3 regions of the Halomonas qaidamensis genome follow, and region 2 is predicted to be linked to each of the others. Evidence: predicted binding sites of a transcription regulator. Region 2 holds the regulator's gene; each other region holds the start of a gene.
The links. The regulator sigma-54, encoded in region 2, starts transcription at its own class of promoters, with help from an activator protein. The targets are predictions, from matches to a motif close to TGGCACNNNNNTTGCTNT.

Region 1: the regulator sigma-54 is predicted to act here: its motif matches at 2,020-2,037, upstream of urtA (urea ABC transporter substrate-binding protein).
Region 3: the regulator sigma-54 is predicted to act here: its motif matches at 1,675-1,692, upstream of glnA (glutamate--ammonia ligase).

The regions. Positions count from the first base shown of each region.
Region 1 is NZ_CP080627.1:3,400,171-3,403,382, forward strand. Features, by position in the region: gene urtB (urea ABC transporter permease subunit UrtB) at 1-446, opposite strand, end outside; gene urtA (urea ABC transporter substrate-binding protein) at 548-1,900, opposite strand; gene K1Y77_RS15305 (tripartite tricarboxylate transporter permease) at 2,286-3,212, opposite strand, start outside.
Region 2 is NZ_CP080627.1:2,203,009-2,206,220, reverse strand. Features, by position in the region: gene ptsN (PTS IIA-like nitrogen regulatory protein PtsN) at 1-106, opposite strand, end outside; gene hpf (ribosome hibernation-promoting factor, HPF/YfiA family) at 111-419, opposite strand; gene K1Y77_RS10255 (RNA polymerase factor sigma-54) at 518-1,933, opposite strand; gene lptB (LPS export ABC transporter ATP-binding protein) at 2,039-2,764, opposite strand; gene lptA (lipopolysaccharide transport periplasmic protein LptA) at 2,844-3,212, opposite strand, start outside.
Region 3 is NZ_CP080627.1:240,834-244,045, reverse strand. Features, by position in the region: gene K1Y77_RS01170 (DUF4124 domain-containing protein) at 1-18, opposite strand, end outside; gene glnA (glutamate--ammonia ligase) at 134-1,540, opposite strand; gene K1Y77_RS01160 (glycosyltransferase family A protein) at 2,013-2,636, shown strand; gene K1Y77_RS01155 (acyltransferase family protein) at 2,662-3,212, opposite strand, start outside.

The DNA of each region.
Region 1 (3,212 bases), 1.2 Mb from region 2:
GAAGTGCGGCGGCGCTCTACATCGGGTGAATACAGATCAACAACGGCAATAGCGCTGCGTAGCTGGTTGCGCAAATTGTTATTAATTCCGATACGATCCAGATCGCGACGAGACATCTCGCCAAGCGGCTCGTTAGTCAACGCATCGGCCACCGGCCAGTCGCGGCCACGGTTATCGAGCACCACAACAAAACGACCGTCGTCAGTGCGCTGTAAGCGGCCATCTAGCAACGCCTGCAGCCAGTCACGAGCGCGTTCGTCGTCGCTTTGTACAATTGCGGTAATCGCCTCACCCTTTGCAGGAAAGGAACGTACATCCAGCGCTTCAAGTAACTCAAGCGCAGCGGCATCGTCAGCATCAACAGCAGCGCTTGTTTGTGCCTGGGCGGTGACTGTGATGCTTAACAACAGCAGGCACAGCAACCTGAAGGAAAGGAAACGCCTCATGGGGTTCTTCCTTTGGTTATATTAGAAACAGTGATCTAAAAAAGGGAGGTAGCGTGCTCCCCCGCCACTCAACGTTTAGCCAAGCAGCAAGGGATCTTCTTTTACTCAGCGAGGGCCGCTTCGGCTTCTTCTGCTGCGGTGCTACCACCACACGAGCCGTTCACCACGTTGAAGTTGCCGCACTCCATGGGCTTGCGCCAATCGGCAATCAAATCACGAGAGCCAGGTAAGTAGTCAGACCACGCATCGCCCGCCACCGTAGAAGGCGTTTGCCAGACGATATCGAACTGGCCGTTGTCTTGAACTTCACCAATCAGTACTGGCTTGGTGATGTGATGGTTGGGCATCATCGCCGCATAGCCGCCGGACAGGTTAGGTACGGTGACGCCGATAATCGCATCTTTCACCGCATCCACGTCGGTAGTTCCTGCTTTACGCACCGCTTCGGCCCACATGTTGAAACCAATGTAGTGCGCTTCCATGGGGTCATTGGTGACCGCTTCTTCGTCGCCGGTGTATTCAATCCATGCGTCGATAAAGTCATAGTTAGCGTCGGTATCCACACTCATAAAGTAGTTCCACGCCGCTAAGTGGCCGACCAGCGGGGCCGTATCGATACCGGAAAGCTCCTGCTCACCCACCGAGAAGGCAATGACCGGAATATCAGCGGCATCAATGCCTTGGTTGGCAAGTTCGCGATAGAACGGAACGTTGGCATCACCGTTAATGGTTGAGATCACCGCTGTTGGTTTGCCCTCTTCACCGAAGCGGCGCAGTTCCGCCACGATGTTCTGCCAATCGGAGTGGCCAAACGGCGTGTAGTTGACCATGATGTCTTCTTCAGACACACCATGCTCATCTTTCAAGAACGCTTCTAAAATACGGTTGGTGGTACGTGGATAAACGTAGTCGGTACCTATCAGCGCAAAACGTTCAATGCCCACTTGATTGATCAGGTATTCCACCGCAGGAATAGCCTGTTGGTTTGGCGCAGCACCGGTATAGAAGACGTTTTCAGAGGACTCTTCACCTTCATACTGCACCGGGTAGAACAGCAGGCCGTTAAGTTCTTCCACTACCGGCAGTACCGCCTTACGGGAAACGGAGGTCCAGTTACCAAAGATGACGTCGACCTCTTCTTGCGCTAGAAGCTCTCTAGCGCGTTCAGCAAATAGCGGCCAGTTAGAGGCTGGATCAACAACAACCGCTTCAAGCTGGCGTCCAAGGAGGCCACCCGCTTCATTCTGCTGCTCAATGAGCATTTCAACGGTATCTTTCAGAGCTGACTCACTAATCGCCATGGTGCCTGAAAGCGAGTGGAGAATACCGACCTTGATCGGATCGTCATCTTGAGCGATAGCCTGGGCACTGGCACCCATAACAGCGGCGGCAATTAAGGCAGTGGCGAAACGGCCAACGATACGAGGGTGTGTCTTGCGCTGCAATGTGGTCACTTGAACCTCCTTGCGCCCCTATGGCGGGGCTCGTTATTTGAGCTTCGCGGCCAAGGACTCCCGTTATGTAACGTGGGTACGGCCATTACGGGGCTTGGTGCATCCACTAGCTCCTAGCTTTTGCAAGGTTTGCGCCACACTACAAAAAGAAACATTAAAAAAAATAAAATCAAACGGTTAGCTTTAAAAAAAGCAGCCCAATCTACAGGCATCGCACTATCGTGGCGCGCCAGTATTCAAAAAATGCACGCTGTTTATGCACCACAACGGCACCTCGCACCAATAGAGCGCCTTCCATCTCACGCGCCTATTTATTTCACCCATTTTTTTTCATAAAAAAAGCGCCCTAGGAAACCCTAGGGCGCTTTACACGCATGTCGGTGTTCTATTCAGCGGTATTCAAACGCTTAGTGCGGCGCTTTTTCAGCAGTGGCAAACCAAGCGACAGCACAGCGATAACCAGCAACGATAGGGAAATCGGCTTGTCGATAAAGGTCATCCAATCACCACCGGAGATCTGTAACGCGCGACGCATGGACTCTTCCATGATGTTGCCTAAAATTAATGCCAGAATCAGCGGCGCGGCGGGGAAACCGAACAAGCGCATCCCTAGGCCAACCAAGCCAAAACCAAGCAGCAGCAATAAGTCGAATACGCTGAAGCTCATGCCGTAAACACCGATCATGCAGAAGATCAAAATCAGTGACAGCAGCAACGGCTTGGGCAGATCGAGAATTTTGGCGATCAACGGAATCAACGGTAGGTTAAGCACCAGCAAGAAGATATTGCCAATGTACATACTGGCGACCACGCCCCAGAACACATCCGGGCGCTGTTCGAGCATCATCGGACCAGGATTAACCCCCATCACCAGCAGTGCGCCAAGCAGTACAGCGGTGGTGCCTGAACCCGGCACACCCAAGGTTAACAGCGGTACAAACGAACCGGTACACGCCGCATTATTCGCCGCTTCCGGGGCAGCAACGCCTTTGATGTTGCCTTTACCAAACGTATCCCCGTCTTTGGCAATGCGTTTTTCCATGCTGTAACCCAGAAACGAGCCAATGGTCGCCCCGGCACCCGGCAGTACGCCAGTAAAGAAGCCCAGTACTGAACTGCGGCTAACCGGACCAGCAATCTGCTTCACTTCACTGCGGGTCAACTTCAACGAACCAATGGCATTACGAGGCGCTTCTTTACCACCGCCACCGCGCAGTAGCATGTAAAACACTTCGGCTAACGCGAAGATACCCAGCGCGACGACCAGAAAGTCGACTCCGTCGAGCAGGTGAATAGAGCCAAAGGTAAAGCG
Region 2 (3,212 bases):
TGTTTTGTGCAATGAAGGTGCTGAAAAACTCCAGCACCCTTTTTTTACTGCCCCCAGGAACGTCATAGAGAACGCGCTCTGGGGGGAGGATAGTTTCCAACGTCATTGAATTAACGCACGCCTGCGCCTTGGGCGCGAGCTTGTGCTTTTTCCTTATGTTTAACGAGTTGACGATCAATTTTGTCTGCTAGCGCATCAATGGCTGCATACATATCATTATCTAATGCTTCTGCGTGTAGGTCTGCACCGGCAGCATGCAGCGTGCAGGCAGCTTGCTGGCGCTCCTTTTCAACAGATAAGGTCACTTGTACGGTAGTAATATTGTCGTAATGGCGCTCAACGCGTTCCAGCTTTTCATTAACATAGTCACGCAAGGCGTCAGTCAGTTCTACGTGATGACCAGTGATATTTACTTGCATTGACGTGCTCCTTATCCGTCGGACTGTTCTTCGATTGTAACCCTTTTTGCGCTATTGCAAAGCCCTTAAACAGACTTTGTCTCTTTAGCGCTGTTTTATCAGCGTAAGCGGCGACGTTCGCTGGAAGAAGGAATGCCCATCGACTCGCGATATTTGGCCACTGTACGCCTCGCTACATTAATGCCTCCCTCTTCCAAAAGCGATACAAGACGGCTGTCTGAGAGAGGTTTGCCGGGCGGTTCATCTTGCACCAGTTTTTTGATTCGTGCACGGATGGCGGTGCTAGAGTGGCTGTCACCTCCGTCTTGCCCGCTCACTTGGCTGGAAAAGAAGTATTTGAGTTCAAATACGCCGCGCGGGGTATGGATATATTTCTGGGTGGTGACCCTGGAAATAGTAGATTCATGCATTTCCACAGCGTCTGCGATATCCGCTAAAATTAACGGCTTCATAGCTTCTTCGCCGTGTTCCAGAAAGCCTATCTGGCGAGCGATAATTTCTCGGCCAACACGCAGTAGCGTATCGTTTCGGCTTGAGAGGCTCTTGATTAGCCAGCGCGCTTCCTGAAGGTGCTCCTTTAAAAACTGGTTATCCTGGCTTTTGTCAGCCCGTTTGATAAGACTTGCGTAGTCAGGCTGAATACGCAGTCGTGGCAGTGCTTCTGGGTTTAGTTCCAGGTGCCAGCCTTCGTTGTCGTGGCGAACCACTAGGTCTGGCGTTACATAGCTGTCATCGGTGTCTCCAAAGGCGCTGCCTGGGCGAGGGTCAAGGCTGCGGATCAAACGAATTACATCATCTAGCTGATCATCACCCAAGCTTAAACGTCGCTTTAACAAACGCACATCATCCTTACCGAGCGCTTCAAGAAATTGACGTACTAGCCTCTTGGCAGGCATAAGCAGCGGTGTATCTTCCGGTAGTGAGGCGAGCTGCAACATTAAACATTCGCGCAGATCACGAGCAAATACGCCGGTGGGTTCAAACTGTTGAAGACGCAGTAAGGTTGTTTCAACTTCACGCTGGCTAAGCCCTTCATGACCTTGGGCCTTAAGCCCCTCGCGGATGTCATTGAGGGGCTGAGTTAGATAGCCATTAGCATCCAGAGCATCTATAAGGCTTTCTGCGATGGCATGGTCGCGAGAGGAGAAATCCGTCATGGCGAGCTGCCAAAGTAGGTGGCCATGTAAGCTTTGACCAGCGGCTTGACGTTCAAAATCAGGCCCCTCGCCGCCGCTGCTATGGTTGCCTAGATCCTGATAAGTGTCTGACCAGTCACTATCAGTGGAGAGTTCGTTAGGAATGCTGTCGGACCATTCCGTTTCCTGGGGTTCACTAACAGCCTGTTCGCCGAATTCGTCTTCCTGCTCAAGCATTGGGTTGGCATCAAGTGCTTGCTGAATTTCTTGACGAAGGTCCAATGTTGATAGCTGCAGCAGGGCAATCGCCTGCTGCAGCTGGGGTGTCATGGTCAGCTGTGTGCCGATACGCAATTGAAGAGAAGCTTTCATGACCATCTGAGAACCACTCGTTTATCAGAAAGCTCCACCCTAGTGCGAGTTATGGTTTGGTGCAAGTGCAATAAGCATGCCACAGACACAATTTTTCAGGCAGGTGGTTGTTTACAGGCGAAAATCAGCACCTAAATAAACATCTCTTACCTTTTGGTTGTTGAGAATTTCTTGTGGCGGGCCGCTAGCGATGATGTGACCGTCGCCAACAATATAGGCGATATCACAAATATCCAGCGTTTCTCGCACATTGTGGTCAGTAATCAATACGCCTATATGACGTTTTTTAAGTGCTCGGATAATTGCTTTAATGTCGCCTACTGAGATTGGATCGACGCCAGCGAACGGCTCGTCAAGCAAAATAAAGGCAGGTTCTGTTGCGAGGGAGCGAGCAATCTCAACACGTCTACGCTCTCCACCTGAAAGGCTCATACCTAAATTGTCGCGAATGTGGGTGATATGAAAATCTTCCAGTAGCGTCTCAAGACGTTGTTCGCGGGCGCTGTGATCAAGTGCTTTACGAGTCTCCAAGATTGCCATGATGTTATCGGCAACGGATAGTTTGCGAAAAATAGAGGCTTCTTGAGGCAGATAGCCAATCCCTGCCATGGCGCGCTCGTGCATAGGAGCATGCGTTAAATCAAGCCCATCAATGCCTACTTTTCCTGCATCAGACTTTACTAGGCCGACAATCATATAAAACGATGTTGTTTTGCCTGCGCCGTTAGGGCCAAGCAAACCGACGACGCTGCCTTGAGAGATCTCTAAATTTATGTCCTTAACCACGCGACGGCGTTTATAGCTTTTGGCTAAGTGATGGGCATAGAGTGTTTTTATCGGCGCCTCTTCGAATGTTGGTTTTGATGATGTGGTCTGAGGTGCTGGCTCTGCGCTATTTGTCGCCACTGGGCGCTCCCTATTGTTCTGGCTGAAGCGTCATTCGGATACGTTGTGGCTCACCGCCACTCACGTCAGAGCGGGCCTGAACCACGCCTTGGTCAATGAAATACTCTAATCGGCCGCCCTGAAAACGATCTGTTTGCTGGGTAAGTTCGGCTTGATCAATCAGTTCTACTCGGCGTTCGGCCACATGATAGATAATCCGCTTTGCCCAGCCTTCCATCGGGCTAGCCTGACCTTCGGGTTGGTTGCGTATATAGGCTCGCTCACCGGTTGCCACGGCGCGCGATAGTTCGCCAGCATCATTGCGCTGGATTTCAACGCGATTGCCGCGCAGCTGCATATTGCCCTGCCGAATATCGACATTCCCAGAATACACGGCGGT
Region 3 (3,212 bases), 1.8 Mb from region 2:
GCACATTTTATGTTGCAAACGTAAACTCCTCGTCATTACTGGCACACCTTCTCAGTTTGCTACCATAAAAAAACCCCGCCGAGGCGGGGTTTTCAGGCTAATCACACCGCAAAGGTGATGTTAGCAGCCGTTATTAGCAGCTGTAGTACATATCAAACTCGATGGGGTGAGTGGTCATGCGAATGCGCTCCACTTCTTCCATTTTGAGTTCAATGTAAGCATCAATCATCTCGTCGGTGAACACGCCACCTTCGGTCAAGAACGCGCGGTCTGCATCGAGTGCTTCCAACGCTTGGTCCAGGCTGTTGGCAACGGTTGGTACAGACTTGCCTTCTTCCGGCGGCAGGTCATACAAGTTTTTATCCATGGCATCGCCAGGATGAATCTTGTTTTTAATACCGTCGATACCTGCCATCAACAAGGCAGAGAACGCCAGGTAAGGGTTAGCCGTCGGATCAGGGAAACGAGTCTCTACACGCTTACCTTTCGGGCTAGCAGTGTAAGGAATACGAATAGAGGCGGAACGGTTACGAGCACTGTAGGCCAGCATAACCGGTGCTTCGAAACCTGGTACCAAACGCTTGTACGAGTTAGTCGATGCGTTGGTGAAAGCGTTTAGTGCACGGGCGTGCTTGATAACACCACCAATGTAGTAAAGCGCCATTTCAGAAAGACCCGCGTATTCGTCACCCGCGAACTGGTTTTGGCCATCTTTCCAGAACGACTGGTGTACGTGCATACCAGAGCCGTTATCGCCAACGAGTGGCTTCGGCATAAACGTAGCGGTCTTACCGTAAGCGTGGGCCACGTTGTGGATCACGTACTTCATTTCCTGAACTTCGTCAGCCTTCTTCACCAACGTGTTGAATTTAACGCCGATTTCGTTCTGACCTGCGTTAGCAACTTCGTGGTGATGAACTTCTACGGTCTGGCCAATCGCTTCCAGGGTGTTACACATCGCACCACGAATATCGTGGAAACTGTCGACCGGGGGAACCGGGAAGTAGCCGCCTTTAACCCGCGGACGGTGACCCAAGTTGCCGCCTTCCACTTGGTTACTGGTCGCCCAGGCACCTTCGTCGGACGTAATTTTGTACATAGAACCCTGAATGTCAGACTTCCAATGTACTTCGTCAAAAATGAAGAACTCAGGCTCTGGGCCAAAGAAGGCGGTATCGCCCAGACCGGTGGACTGCAGGTAGGCTTCTGCGCGCTTGGCAATAGAACGCGGGTCGCGATCATAGCCCTGCATAGTGGCAGGCTCGATAATATCGCAACGCAAAATTAGGGTAGCGTCTTCAGTGAAGGGGTCAAGGAAAGCAGTACCATCTTCTGGACGAAGAATCATGTCGGATTCGTTAATGCCTTTCCAGCCTTCAATAGAAGAACCGTCAAACATTTGGCCGTTTTCAAAAAACTCTTCGTTCACGTCCCGTGCCGGAACGGTGACGTGCTGCTCTTTACCGCGCGTGTCGGTGAAACGCAGGTCTACCCATTTAACATCATGTTCTTCGATTAGCGCGAGAGTCTTGGCTGACATAGTGTCCTCCGGTATGAACGTGGCTTAAAGCTTGTGACAGTAAGCTACCGATAAAAGAGTTATTCAACAATCCGGCTATCGTTGTAGCACGCCGCGAGGCATCTGCCTACGACCCGCTAGCCGCTAACAAATATAAAGCACAGAGCATGCCAACCTTGCACCAATATGGCATAAAAAAATGGCAAATCATTGTTTAATAAGTACTAAAATATTAAATTTAATGCTTCTTAATGTAGCATACCTTCTTTCTTTGTATCCTCACCAGCTCAAAATAACGCCATAGCTTGTAAAAACGCACCAATAAAGCCCAATAAAAAACCAGAAGCACCAAAATGGAGCGCCAACCAACTAATTAATTCCTAACTGGGTATAGAAAACTTAGGCTTGCTAATAAAACAAACCAACACCTACAATAAATTACAAAAATAACCATTTGGTTACAAAAAGCGGCGTAAAGCAGGAAACCATCGACATGAGCACGGTCTGTTTTATTCTAGATGCGTTAGTCACAAGTGCCCTTCTACCGCGTCACTTGCGAGCTATTCGCCAAACAGGCTTAGCAGACCACCTGCTACCCATCATCGTAACAAGTTCCACCAATGATCCACGCATACCCTGTATTGAACAGCGCTACCGCGTTCACTTCCTTATTTCGCCATCCCAGTCATTAGGCGCCAGAATCAATCAAGCTGCCTCTCTCAGCCAAGCTGACTGGTTGCTAATTGCCATGCACCAACAAGCACTAGAGGCCAATCTGTGGTGCTTACTTTATCCGCAACTGGATACCTGCCTGCTGGATGCTGTTTTGATTGATTACCAATCACCGAGTATGTCCGAGCGGTTACTACAGCGCTTCTTAGGAGCAGGTATCGCTACTCCGCCTTACCTAGCCATCAGGCGTGCTTGGTTGGAACGTCTAGGAGGACTAGACCCTGAATTAGAAGAACCGGCGCTTGCCGATTTACTGCAACGCCTTTACGCCTGCCCCACACGTTTACAAACGTTCAGCTTAGAGGCTTCACGACTCGATCACGATTCATCGTTAATGGCCGCTAATCCTTACCGATTACCACCCACTTCGCCAACAGACACATAACCACCTTAATGCATAAGCGGTTGCATTAAACATTTAAACGTTTGCCAAATAACATAGCGCCTGTAGTGGTGGTATTAGCAATAGTGTTCAACACAATAGAGCCAAGCACACCGACTACTATCAACAGTGCGGCATAGGCCATAAGCGGTAAGGTGAAAGGCCCCACGACGGCATCGGTTAATGCAAAAAACATCGGGTGGGCCAAGTAAATACCAAACGAATATACATTGATATAACGCACCCAAGCTGGTGCTTTACGACCTTTTAAGAAAGCCATTAACCAAAGGGTAAACAGTACAAAGAAAGGGATTACCCACACCTCTTTTGAAGAAAAGGCTAATCCTCCATTAAACGTGAGGGCCACGATCAACGCTACAAATCCAAGTAACCAATAGGGCTTTGATAATGATTTCATCCATTTAGGGCGCGCACACTGATCTGCTTGAGGAGCCAACGGATAATAGCGGACTAACACCAATGCCAGAAAAAATAGATAGACCCAACCCAGCGGTGCGATCCATAGGAGATACCCAGGCGGCTCAATATCCAGCCAATACGCTAGCCCCCAATATCCCA